One region of the Paenarthrobacter sp. NPDC089714 genome, then DNA from elsewhere that is predicted to be linked to it. Evidence: predicted binding sites of a transcription regulator. Region 1 holds the regulator's gene; each other region holds the start of a gene.
What was found. Region 1 encodes HrcA, which represses chaperone genes, less so after heat shock. Its sites were predicted from a motif close to TTNGCACTCGNNNNNNNCGAGTGCNAA; they were not measured.

Region 1 (4,087 bases):
CAACGGCCGCAGCACGGACAGCTCCAAGCCGGTGAACTGGCAAATCCTGCAGGATAACGGCGGCGCCAGGACCAGCCTGCTCACCGGCCAAGTAAAATCCACCGGTGAACCGGGACAATTCGGCGTCTTCACCTTCAGCGCCACGCTGAAGCCCGGGCGCTACGAGCTTCGCGTGACCCAGGTGGACAGTTCCGGGCAAGCCGACGAATCGACACTGGATACCAGGCTCTTCAACGTCAACTGACGCCCTGGGTCAAGCCTCCTGCCAGCGCCCCAGGACATCGCTCGCCAGTACGACGGCGGCAGGCCCGGCCGTCGATGACCTCAGGACATGGTGGCCCAACAGGGCCGTCACGGCACCAGCATCGCTCAGGCGCGTTACTTCGCGCGGCGAGATGCCACCCTCCGGTCCAACGATCAACAGGACTTCCCGGGGTGCGTGAGGGTCGGCACCGGCCAGTTGGGCCGCGCCTTCCAGGACGGACCGCAGTCCATTCTTTGCATCCTCATGGAGGATGACGGCCACGTCTGCCTCAGCGACTGCCTTGGCCAGCGATGCGGAGTCCACGATGGACCTGACCTCGGGGATCCAGGCGCGACGTGCCTGCTTGGCAGCGGCGGTGACCACCGACTGCCACTTTGCATGGGCCTTGGCCGCACGGTCGCCCTTCCACCGCACGATGGAACGTTCCGCCTGCCAGGGAATGACAGCGTCGATGCCGAGTTCCGTGGCGGTCTCGATGGCGAGCTCGTCCCGGTCGCCCTTGGCCAGGGCCTGGACCAGCACCAGCCGCACCGACGGTTGTTCCTCGAAGACCACGTCCGTTGCCGTCACCGAAAGCGAGCCTTGGCCGGCGTCGGACACCTTGCCAGTGAGCCGGGCGCCGGACCCGTCCGCGAGATCCACGGGTTCGCCGACGGCCAACCGCTTCACGGTCACGGCGTGGCGGGCTTCAGGACCTTCGAGGATGAACACGGAACCCGGCCCCAGTCCGTCCAGGCTCCCGGCCGGGGTGAAGAAGACGGGGTTGCTCACCGCTACAGGTTACCGAGCTTGTCCCGGAGCTTGGCGAACATGCCGCCACTGGCTACGAGCTTGCCTTCCGTGAACTGCTCACCGCGCAACTTCGCAAGCTGCCTCAGCAGGTCTTCCTGCGCGGCATCCAGCTTGACCGGCGTCTCGACGTGCAAGTGCACCTTGAGGTCTCCGCGGCCGTAGCCACGAAGATGGGTGACCCCCAAACCGCGGAGGGTAATGATTTCACCCGACTGCGTGCCCGCCTTGACGTCGATTTCCTGGGCGCCATCGAAGGTCTCCAGGGTCAGTTCCGTTCCCAGCGCGGCAGCAGTCATCGGCACGCTCAGTGTTGCGTGGAGGTCGTCGCCTTCGCGGATGTACGTGGAATCGCTGTTGACGCGGATCTCAACGTAGAGGTCGCCGGCAGGGCCTCCGGCAGGGCCTGCCTCACCCTGGCCGGACAGCTGGATGCGCGTTCCCGTTGCCACGCCCGCCGGCACCTTGATGGTCAGCGAGCGGCGGCTGCGGATGCGGCCCTGGCCGCTGCACTCGTTGCAGGGGTCCTTGATGATGGTGCCGAAGCCTTCGCAGGAGCCACACGGGGCCGTGGTCATGACTTGGCCGAGGATGGAGCGCACTGCCCGCTGGACCTGGCCGCTGCCACCACAGATGTCGCAGCGTTCAGGGTGCGTTCCGGGACGGCAGCAGCTGCCATCACAGGTGGGGCAGACAACCGCGGTGTCGACTTCAAGCTTCTTGTTGACGCCGAAGACCGCGTCCTTGAGGTCGATGCGGACGCTGATGAGGGCATCCTGGCCGCGCCGGACGCGGGAGGCAGGACCTGCGTGTCCCCCGCCACCACCGCCAAAGAAGGTATCGAAGATGTCCTGGAAGGCAAAGCCCTGCCCGGAGTAGCCGCCACCGAAACCGTTGTCGGTTCCGTTCTCGTTGCCGGTGGCGTCGTACACGCGGCGTTTCTGCGGGTCGGACAACACTTCGTAAGCGTGCGTCACGGCCTTGAACTGCTCAGCGACATCCTCGCCCGGGTTCACGTCCGGGTGCAGTTTTCGCGCCAACTTGCGGTACGCCTTTTTGATCTCTTCTCCGGTGGCTTCCGGGGAGACTCCCAAAACGTCATAGTGGCTGCTCAAAGTCAGTATCTCTTCCTTGTTGTGCTGCGGTTCTTACGTTGGTGGCCGGCGTCAGCCGCCGAGAATACGGGAAAGGTAGCGGGCCACGGCCCGCACGGCGGCCATGGTGGTGGGATAGTCCATCCGGGTGGGCCCCAGGATGCCTACCTTGGCGCCGGAGCCGTAACCCGTGGCGACCACCGAGGCCTCGGACAGCCCGTCGTAGGGGTTCTCCCGGCCGATGCTGACGGTGACCCCGCGTGGATCATCACCCATGTCAGACAACAACCGAAGCATCACTACTTGTTCCTCGAGGGCCTCAAGTACCGGGCCGATGCTCAAGGGGAAGTCCACGTTGGAGCGGGCCAGGTTTGCTGTTCCCGCCATCAGGATCCGCTCTTCGCGACTGGTATCGCTGAGGGATTGGAGTCCGGAGGCCAGGACCTGCGCCACCCCACGGACTTCCGGCCTGCACAAGGCCACGACGGAGGGCAGCACCTGCGGCAACAGCTCCAAAGGAGTGCCGGCAATGCTGCCCAGGAACCTCGCACGCAGGGCCAGCAACGACTCGTTGCTGACCTCGGTTCCGGCATCGATGACTTTTTGTCCCACGCTGCCGGTGTCCGCGATCAGGACCACCAGCACCTGCTTGGGTGCCAGCAGCACGAACTCCACATGCCGGACCAAGGCCCGCTTGGAGTGCGGGTATTGCACCACCGCTACCTGGTTGGTCAACTGCGACAGGAGCCTGACTGTCCGCTCCAGGATGTCGTCAAGATCGTCGGGGCCTTCAAGCAAGGAATGGATGGCCCGGCGCTCGGCGGCCGAGAGCGGCTTCACTTGGGAAATCCGGTCCACGAACAACCTGTAGCCCTTGTCCGTGGGAATGCGGCCCGCGCTGGTGTGCGGAGCGGCAATGAGGCCTTCCTCTTCCAGGACGGCCATGTCATTCCTGATGGTGGCACTGGAAACGCCCAGATGGTGCCTCTCCACCAGTGCCTTGGAGCCGACAGGTTCCCGTGAGTGCACGTAATCCTCGACGATGGCACGCAACACTTCCAGCTTGCGCGGCTCACTCATGTGCAACACCTCCTGTCGACGCTCCGAATGCGGGCTGCCCGGCATGGGATGGACCCGGGCTGACCCTTGCTTTTAGCACTCAACATGCCTAAGTGCTAACAAGTCTAGTATGGGCCACCCCGTTGCTAGCATTGAAAACGCCCGCGGATGACGTCCGGGGAGCCGGCTCCACCCGGTACCGGCCCATCAAACCCAGCGCGAAGAGGTATGAAGTCCTTGGCTTTCGACACATGGGGTCCGCAGGACCTTTCCGCACCCGTCAAACAGCAGCTTCCGGACGTGCCTGTCCAGCGCGGGATGGTCCTGGAAGACGTCCAATCCGGGTGGGTGGGCGAGGTCGTCCGGGTAGAGAAGTCCGGCGGAATGCACATCGTGTCGCTTGAGGACCGCCGGGGCAAGACGCGGTCCTTCCAACTGGGGTTCGGCTTCCTCCTGGAGGGCCAGGCCATTCGCCTGCTCCCCCCGGCCGCCAGGCAACCGGCCGGCGCTGTGCAGGCCGGCGCTGTCCAGCCCGGCCGGACGGCGTCGGGCTCTGTCAAAGTCCAGGGCCAACGCGCACAAGTGGCAAAAGCCAGCCGGATCTGGGTGGAAGGCAAGCACGACGCCGAACTCGTGGAAAAGGTCTGGGGTGACGACCTCCGGGTGGAAGGCATCGTCGTGGAGCCGCTCCATGGCGTGGACGACCTCCGGTCCGCCATCGCCGCCTTCGGACCCGGTCCGCAACGCAAGCTCGGAATCCTGGTGGACCACTTGGTGGCCGGTTCGAAGGAGTCACGCATTGCGGCCGAGGCCATGCAGGTACCGGGAGCCACGGGAAACGTGTTGATCGTGGGACACCCGTACGTCGATGTATGGCAGG
Region 2 (4,087 bases), on a different contig from region 1:
CCTGGACCGCTTGTCGCACGGGGCCGTGGACTTCTATGAGTTGCTGGACCGGGAGCTGTCCGGGAACAGCAACCTGGGCACGCCGGCATCCCGCGCCGTGGCCAGTGAGCAGGCCCTCGGCGAGGATCCGCTGGTGGCCGATCTTGGAGACCGCCTGCGGGCGCGGGGAGCGCGGGTATGGCACCTCTATGATGGAGTGCTGGACATCGCTGCCGCGGCCGATCCTGTGCACACGATCGGCCGGGAAGGCGCCGAGGTTCCCACCCCGGTGGCCATTGAATCCGACGGCACCGAGCGTTACCGGCGGATGAGCGTCCGGGAACGCAGCAGGTTGCGCCCCCAACTGCTGGAGCGGATGGGCTGGCGGTACATGTCCCTGTGGACCATCGAGGTGTTCACTGATCCCTCTTCCTGCGCTGACCGTATTGGTTCCTACTTGGGCCTTGAGAACCACGTGCCGCAAGCAACCTCCGTCCCGCACCATGGTTTCCTGGACATGGACGTCGAACAATTGGAAATGGGCAGCGTCCACGGTTTCGTGGCGCCCCCGTCCGCGGTCGGGTCTCGGGACCGCGCGGACAACACGGAACGTGAAGTTGTGAAAGAAGAGCCAGTGAGCACTGAGGAACCTGCCGTGGAGCCTGCACAGAAGGACGGGCAGCCCGAGGAAATGGGCCAGGAAGCACTGTCGAACGCTTCCGACGGTTCCGAAGACCCGGCCTCCGTCGACCAGGAGTCGGGTAAGGCCAACGAGACCCGTGAGGCGAACGAGTCCCGTGAAGCGAACGAGTCCCGTGAAGCGAACGAGTCCCACGAGGGCTCGGAGTCCGGAAAGAGCGCGGAGGCTGAAGACTCGAAGTCCGCAGCTGTGAAGCCCGCTTCCACGGGAATCCTGCCCAACAAGGCCTCGGAGGACGACCCCCGCCGGTGGGGCGACGAGTCCGGCTACGACCACGATCAGTGGCTGAAGGAGCAGCGGCCGCCTCACTGGGGCTGATCCCGGACGCTGATCAAGAGGTATTGATGAGCACGAAGAAGAGCTTGCCTTGCGTGGATGCGCCGGCAAGCTTTTCTGCTTGCTGAGGGTCTGCCGCTACCACAACCAGGCCGTCGGTATCGCTTGTTCCAAGCCAGGGCCCTGCCTTCCCGCCTTGGCCCGACGTCCAGAGCACGGGGACGGGGCCAGCGAGAGTCTGGTTCTGGCGGGATCCTTCGTAGGAGTCAGCAGGGGTCAGCACCACGTTGACGAGTTGTCCGGGGGAGAGCAACTGAATGGACGAGGGATCGGCCATGCGCAAGGGAACTGCTGCGGATCCTTCGGGCGCCCCTATGAGAAGGCCCGGACCCAGGAGATTCGCTTCGGTAGGAATTTGTCCCTTGGCCAAGGGCGAAGACAACTGGCGTCCGGCCAGCGATGCGGGGTCGCCAATGGCCCCCGAAATTGCCATGTCCTGTGGGACACCCATGCTGATGAAGTCTCCTTGGCTGAGACTTGTCCCCGCGGACAGGTCCCGGGCGGCCACCACAATGCTGATGCGGTGCTCAGTGGCGGGAGTGAGCTGCTGGACGGCGATGCCGGCCGCCACGCACAGCAGAAGGGCTACAAGCAGCCGGCGGTGACGGGCAAGGCGGGAAAGGAACAGCAGCCGGGGGAGGCTGCCAGACGCGGGCACTGACGGACGCCCGGACGTGTAGCGCGTGCGGACTCCGCCATGTGCATGGCGCGTTCGGGCAAAGCGAGGAGAGGACGGTGAGTGTGGCATGACGCCACGCTAACCACCGTCACCGGCCGTCAGGCAGTGGCCCGCAGCCCTATGTGGATAAGTGGGTCTAGCTCGCGGCAGCGGCGGGCGCCGGCGTGGCGGCCGGTGCAGATGCCGGCGCCGGTGCAGCCGAAGGTGCAGCAGAAACGGTGCTACTGCCCTTGGAATCGCGGGAATCCGTGCGGTAGAAGCCGGAGCCCTTGAAGACAACACCGACGCTGTTGAACTTCTTGCGCAGGGCGCCCTGGCATTCCGGGCACTCCGTCAGCGAACTGTCCGAAAACGACTGGACGATGTCAAAGGCATGGTCACAGTCTTTGCAGGCGTATGCGTATGTGGGCACTGAATTCCTCCTCAGGACAAACGTCAGGTCCTGTGCAGCCTCGGGCGAAGGGATCTCCGCCTTAGCAGTCGCAGGGCCTGAGTGCCAATTCTATCATCCGGCTGTTCGACCGCCACCCTGAGTTTCCGGCCGTACGCCACCATAACTACCTGCCGAGCCGCACAATTCCCGATGGCGTGAGGACCTCGGGGACGGGCTGGTCAAAAGGCTCGGCCGGGATGGCACCGGAAGGCAACACATCGTCGTCGTACGTCACCGCGATGGTGCGGGGCTGCCGGCCCGAGGCGCCGAGGCCTTGGAGGAAGCGGTCGTAGTAGCCGCCGCCCTGGCCGATCCGGTTGCCGTCTCCGTCCACAGCCGTGGCAGGCATGAAGATGCCGTTGGCGTGCGCGGCGGCATCCGCGCCGTGCCGCTCGCCCTCCGGTTCGTCAATCGGTGCGTATTCCGAGCGGAGGAAGACCGTCTCCGGGGTCCAGAACACCCAGCTCAGTTGCCTGTCCGGCTCGCACACCGGAAGCAGGATCCGGTGGCCGTCCTGGTGCAGGGACTCGATCAGGGGGAGGGTGGGAGGCTCGAAGGCCACGCCCAAGTACACGGTGAAAGTCCCGGGGGCGCCGCCTGAAACGTCCTTGGCCCACGCCGTTCCGTGGGCCGCGAGGGCGTCGCCGGCGATTGCTATCTGCTCAGGAGTCAGCGTGCGACGGTGCAGCCTGCGGGCGGCACGTATTTCTTCCTTCGATGCCATGATTGTCCGTTCCGTCGGTGCTTTGCCGGTTGGGGCGCCAGTGCCCCAACCAGCCAATTCACCGACAATTTGTGTGTCCCGGCACGGCGGGGGTTTACCTTTTGATGTGTTCCGTCCGTTACATTAGTCCGGTGACTCACCATAACAATGCTGTCCGTAAGGCCGTCATCCCCGCAGCGGGTCTTGGTACCAGGTTCCTCCCCGCCACGAAGGCGATGCCGAAGGAAATGCTGCCCGTGGTTGACAAGCCAGCCATCCAGTATGTGGTCGAAGAAGCCGTGAAAGTTGGACTGCATGACGTCCTGATGATCACCGGCCGCAGCAAGCGTGCGTTGGAGGACCACTTCGACCGTGTTCCTGCGCTTGAAGCCACTTTGGCGGAGAAGGGTGACACGTCCAAGCTCGAAGCCATCCAGTCGGCCACCAACCTTGGTGACATCCACTACGTACGCCAAGGCGACCCGAACGGCCTGGGCCACGCTGTCCTCCGCGCAAAGCAGCACGTAGGACACGAACCTTTTGCCGTCCTGCTCGGCGACGACCTGATCGATCCCAAGGACGATCTTCTGAGCGAAATGATCGCCGTGCAGCAGAAGACCGGCGGATCCGTGGTTGCCCTTATTGAAGTGGAACCGTCCAAGATCAGCGCCTATGGTTGCGCAGACGTCGAGGAGAACGGCGAGGAGGGGTACGTCCGCATCAAGCAGCTGGTGGAGAAGCCTTCCGTTGATGAAGCCCCCTCAAACCTTGCCGTGATTGGTCGCTACGTGCTGCACCCGGCCGTCTTCGACGTCCTCGAGAAGACAGCTCCGGGCCGCGGCGGAGAAATCCAGCTGACCGACGCTCTCGAGGTCCTGGCCCGCGGCGAGGGCGAAGGCTACGGCGTCTACGGCGTGGTCTTCCGTGGCCGCCGCTACGACACCGGAGACAAGCTGAGCTACTTGAAGGCCTGCATCGAGTTGGCCTGCGAACGGGAAGACCTTGGTCCCGAGCTCCGCGAGTGGCTGCCGGACTTCACTGCCACCCTTCCCCAGTAACACCCGGATGTACGGCTCTGCGATCTGGCCGGTGACGCTGGAAAGCGGAGACCTGGTGCTTCGGCCCATCCGTTACCGGGACAAGCGGGAATGGTCCGAGGTCCGCTCGCGTAACAGTGAATGGCTGGCTCCTTGGGAGGCCTCCAACCCCGCACCGGGTGGGAGCCTCCCAAGCTACCGCCAGATGGTGGCCTCCCTG
Region 3 (4,087 bases), on a different contig from region 1:
AGGTTGAGGTGGTCCGTCGGGCCGGATCGAGCCACACACCGTCCACCCCGGAGAGGTCCACAGACGTGGCATCGGAATGTACCACCGTGGCATGCGGGAACGGCATCAGGTTGATGGTTGCGCAGGCGGCCGTCGTCTCGTCCATCTCCACCGCGGTCACGTTGACGTCCATGGACGCCAGCGCCAGGGAATCGGCACCCAACCCGCACCCCAGATCAGCAACGTGGGAGATCCCTGCCTTCAGGAACCGCTCGGCGTGCCGGGCTGCAACATTGAGGCGGGTGGCCTGTTCCAAGCCCGCCTGGGTAAACAGCATCTGATGGGCGAACTCGCCGAACTTGGCCTCGGCCTTGGTCCGCAAGCGCGACTGCGTCAGGACGGCGGCTACAAGCTCGGGGGAGTGCCCGGCCTTGCGCAGCGAGGCGTTCAGGGCCAGCGCGTCGGCTTCCCGGTAGGGTCCCAGCGAGCCAAGCAGTTCCCATCCTTCGGTGGTGAGCAAGGGCGCGAGGTGTTCCTGGGGAGCATTGGGCATGGCATCCAGCTTAACGTTTCGCGTCCGGGGCTGAGACCGGACCGATCAGCCCGATAGGGTTGATTTCATGGAAGACACCGCAGCTCCGCAGCCCTCCGACGCCGACAGCCCGGACGGGAACCAGCCCGTCCATCCAGGAGCCGCAGAGCATTCCGCCGGCCGGTCCCTCTCCACCTATGCCCGCCCGGCCTTGATTGCCGGCGTCGTGATCGCCGTGATCTGCGTCGGCCTTCTCATAGTGATTTTTGCGTTGGACTCCTTCAATGCCGCCGCCTATTCGGTGACGGGCAAGAGTGTCAATGACGCAACCGACGAGGCCCGCGACATCCGGGAGCTGTACAGCGGAGTCCGCGCAGGCGGGATCATCGGCTTGGTGGTTTCCGGCGTCGTCGCCGTTGCAGCCGGCATCGTTCTGTACCTCAACCGCGGGGCCTCAGCGGCGGACGGCGACGACGAGGACTTCGACCTCGATGACCTGAGGGACCAGTAAGCCGGGTTCACCCATGACGAAATGCTGGCACTCACCTTGACCGAGTGCTAACGCCTTACATAGAGTCTTGGTTAGCACTCTCCCTTGGTGGGTGCTAACCACGCCAGGCAGCTACCGGCACCGCGACGACGGTTGCACGCCTCGGCACCCTTGTTCTTAGTCCATGAATCAGCTCATGAAAAGGAGAGATCCGAGTGTCGGTCTCGATTAAGCCTCTTGAGGATCGTATTGTTGTTCGCCCGCTCGAAGCAGAGCAGACCACGGCTTCCGGCCTGGTCATTCCGGACTCCGCACAGGAGAAGCCGCAGGAAGGCGAAGTTGTTGCAATCGGCCCCGGCCGCTTCGATGACAATGGCAACCGCGTACCGGTGGACGTAGCCGTTGGCGACGTCGTTATCTACTCCAAGTACGGTGGAACCGAAGTCAAGACCGGTGGCAGCGAGTACCTCGTTCTGTCCGCCCGCGACGTCCTCGCGATCGTCGTCAAGTAACTTCCTGGAACCCCGCACCGCAGGCATCGTTGGAATATCCTCCAGCCGCCAGTGGTGCGGGTTTTCCGTTCTGAAAGGACACAACCATGGCAAAGCAGCTTGCGTTTAACGACGCTGCCCGCCGGTCGCTTGAGGCCGGTATCGACAAGCTCGCCAACACCGTCAAGGTGACCCTCGGCCCCCGCGGCCGCAACGTGGTGCTGGACAAGAAGTGGGGCGCCCCCACCATCACCAACGACGGCGTGACCATCGCCCGCGAAGTTGAGCTGGACGACCCCTACGAGAACCTTGGCGCACAGCTGGCCAAGGAAGTCGCCACCAAGACCAACGATGTTGCCGGTGACGGCACCACCACGGCAACTGTGCTCGCCCAGGCCCTGGTCAAGGAAGGCCTGCGCAACGTCGCAGCCGGCGCCGCTCCGGGCGAGATCAAGCGCGGCATCGAGGTTTCCGTGGAAGCCATCGCCGCCCGCCTGCTGGAGAACGCCCGCGAAGTCGAAGGCACGCAGGTTGCCAACGTCGCAGCGATCTCCGCACAGAGCGACGAGGTTGGCGAACTGCTGGCCGAGGCTTTCGGCAAGGTGGGCAAGGATGGTGTCATCACCATTGAAGAGTCCTCCACCACGCAGACCGAACTGGTCCTCACCGAGGGCATGCAGTTCGACAAGGGCTACCTTTCCCCGTACTTCGTCACCGACGCAGAGCGCCAGGAAGCCGTCCTCGAAGACGCGCTGATCCTGATCAACCAGGGGAAGATCTCCTCGCTGCAGGACTTCCTGCCGCTGCTGGAGAAGGCCCTCCAGGCTTCCAAGCCGCTCTTCATCATCGCCGAAGACATCGAAGGCGAAGCCCTGTCCACGCTGATCGTCAACCGCATCCGCGGCACGCTCAACGTTGTGGCCGTCAAGGCCCCGGGCTTCGGCGACCGCCGCAAGGCCATGCTCCAGGACATCGCCACCCTCACCGGTGCACAGGTTGTTTCCCCGGATCTCGGCCTGAGCCTGGACACCGTTGGCCTTGAGGTCCTGGGTACGGCACGCCGTATCACGGTCACCAAGGACAACACCACCATCGTGGACGGTGCCGGTACCGAGCAGGACGTAGCCGACCGCGTTGCACAGCTCCGCGCTGAGCTCACCCGCACGGATTCCGACTGGGACCGCGAGAAGCTGCAGGAACGCCTGGCCAAGCTGGCTGGCGGCATCGGCGTGATCAAGGTTGGCGCAGCCACCGAGGTTGAGCTCAAGGAAAAGAAGCACCGCATTGAGGACGCTGTCTCCTCCACGCGTGCCGCCCTTGAAGAAGGCATCGTTTCCGGCGGCGGTTCCGCCCTGATCCACGCCCTCAAGGCGCTGGATGAGGCTCCCGCCGTCAAGGCTCTCGAGGGTGACGCAGCTGCCGCTGTCGGCATCGTCCGCCGCGCCCTGACGCAGCCGTTGCGCTGGATCGCCCAGAACGCCGGCTTCGACGGATACGTGGTGGTTTCCAAGGTCTCCGACCTGGACGCCAACCACGGCTTCAATGCCAAGTCCGGTGAATACGAGGACCTGATCGCCGCCGGCGTGATCGACCCCGTCAAGGTCACCCGCTCCGCTCTCCGCAACGCCGCTTCGATCGCTGCCCTGGTTCTCACCACCGAGACCTTGGTTGCCGAGAAGCCGGCTGAGGAAGAAGACGCACACGCAGGCCACCAGCACTAAGCTGCCTGCTCCTGGAAACCCCGGTCATGCCTGCGTGGCCGGGGTTTCTTTGTGCCTTCTGGGGGGTTCGGGATGGCTATTGTCCGCGTACGACGGCGGGCGGTAACCTGACGCTGGAAGTGGCGGTTGCGTACGCCAACCGTGCCGCTTCCACCGGAGAAGTGAAATATGACAGCACCTGTCACTGCCCTGGACCTGGGTCGCTCGGCTTTCACGGAACGCCGCTGGAGCGACGCTTTGGAGTGCCTCGTCCGCGCCGATTCGGAGGGCGGGCTGCCGCCCCAGGACATGGAGCTCCTCGCCTCGGTTGCCATGTTGCTGGGGCTTAACGGTGACGGGGTGGAGTACCTCAGCCGGGCGCACGACGAGCATCTGACCGTGGGGGATCCGGACAGCGCTGCACGCTGCGCCGCATGGCTGGTGATGTTCCTGATGGACATGGGCGAATACGCGCGGGGAAGCGGGTGGCTGGCCAAGGCCAAGCGCCTGGTGGAGGGACTTGGACATCCTTCTGCCGGCGAGGGCTACCTGCTCATACCGACGGGCCTCGGCACTCTGCGTGGCGGCGATCCCGAAGCGGGTTACGGGTTCTTCAACAGAGCGCTGGAGATTGGGGAGTCGCTTGGCGAAAAGGACCTCCAGGCCATGGGCCGCCTTGGCCTTGGTACGTCCCGGCTGGCGCTGGGCTACCCCGAAGAGGGCCTCCTGTTGCTGGACGAAGTGATGGTTTCGGTGACTGCCGGCGAAGTTTCACCCATACCCACCGGGATCATCTACTGCGCCGTCCTGGGTAGTTGCCGGTTGGCCCAGGACGTAGGAAGGGCCCAGGAATGGACGGCCGCACTGGAGCGGTGGTGTGGGGAACGCCCTGACA

Region 2: the regulator HrcA is predicted to act here: its motif matches at 2,168-2,194, upstream of ACIPY3_RS01805 (FmdB family zinc ribbon protein).
Region 3: the regulator HrcA is predicted to act here: its motif matches at 1,047-1,073, upstream of groES (co-chaperone GroES).

Annotation. Positions count from the first base shown of each region.
Region 1 is NZ_JBIVGX010000003.1:187,603-191,689, reverse strand. Features, by position in the region: gene ACIPY3_RS07545 (GerMN domain-containing protein) at 1-244, shown strand, start outside; gene ACIPY3_RS07540 (16S rRNA (uracil(1498)-N(3))-methyltransferase) at 254-1,036, opposite strand; gene dnaJ (molecular chaperone DnaJ) at 1,039-2,169, opposite strand; gene hrcA (heat-inducible transcriptional repressor HrcA) at 2,221-3,228, opposite strand; gene ACIPY3_RS07525 (DUF3097 domain-containing protein) at 3,445-4,087, shown strand, end outside.
Region 2 is NZ_JBIVGX010000001.1:400,368-404,454, forward strand. Features, by position in the region: gene ACIPY3_RS01795 (AAA family ATPase) at 1-997, shown strand, start outside; gene ACIPY3_RS01800 (RcpC/CpaB family pilus assembly protein) at 1,011-1,763, opposite strand; gene ACIPY3_RS01805 (FmdB family zinc ribbon protein) at 1,831-2,106, opposite strand; gene ACIPY3_RS01810 (5-formyltetrahydrofolate cyclo-ligase) at 2,252-2,851, opposite strand; gene galU (UTP--glucose-1-phosphate uridylyltransferase GalU) at 2,956-3,888, shown strand; gene ACIPY3_RS01820 (GNAT family N-acetyltransferase) at 3,896-4,087, shown strand, end outside.
Region 3 is NZ_JBIVGX010000001.1:373,200-377,286, forward strand. Features, by position in the region: gene ACIPY3_RS01700 (SAM-dependent methyltransferase) at 1-532, opposite strand, end outside; gene ACIPY3_RS01705 (hypothetical protein) at 600-1,022, shown strand; gene groES (co-chaperone GroES) at 1,217-1,513, shown strand; gene groL (chaperonin GroEL) at 1,600-3,213, shown strand; gene ACIPY3_RS01720 (LuxR C-terminal-related transcriptional regulator) at 3,382-4,087, shown strand, end outside.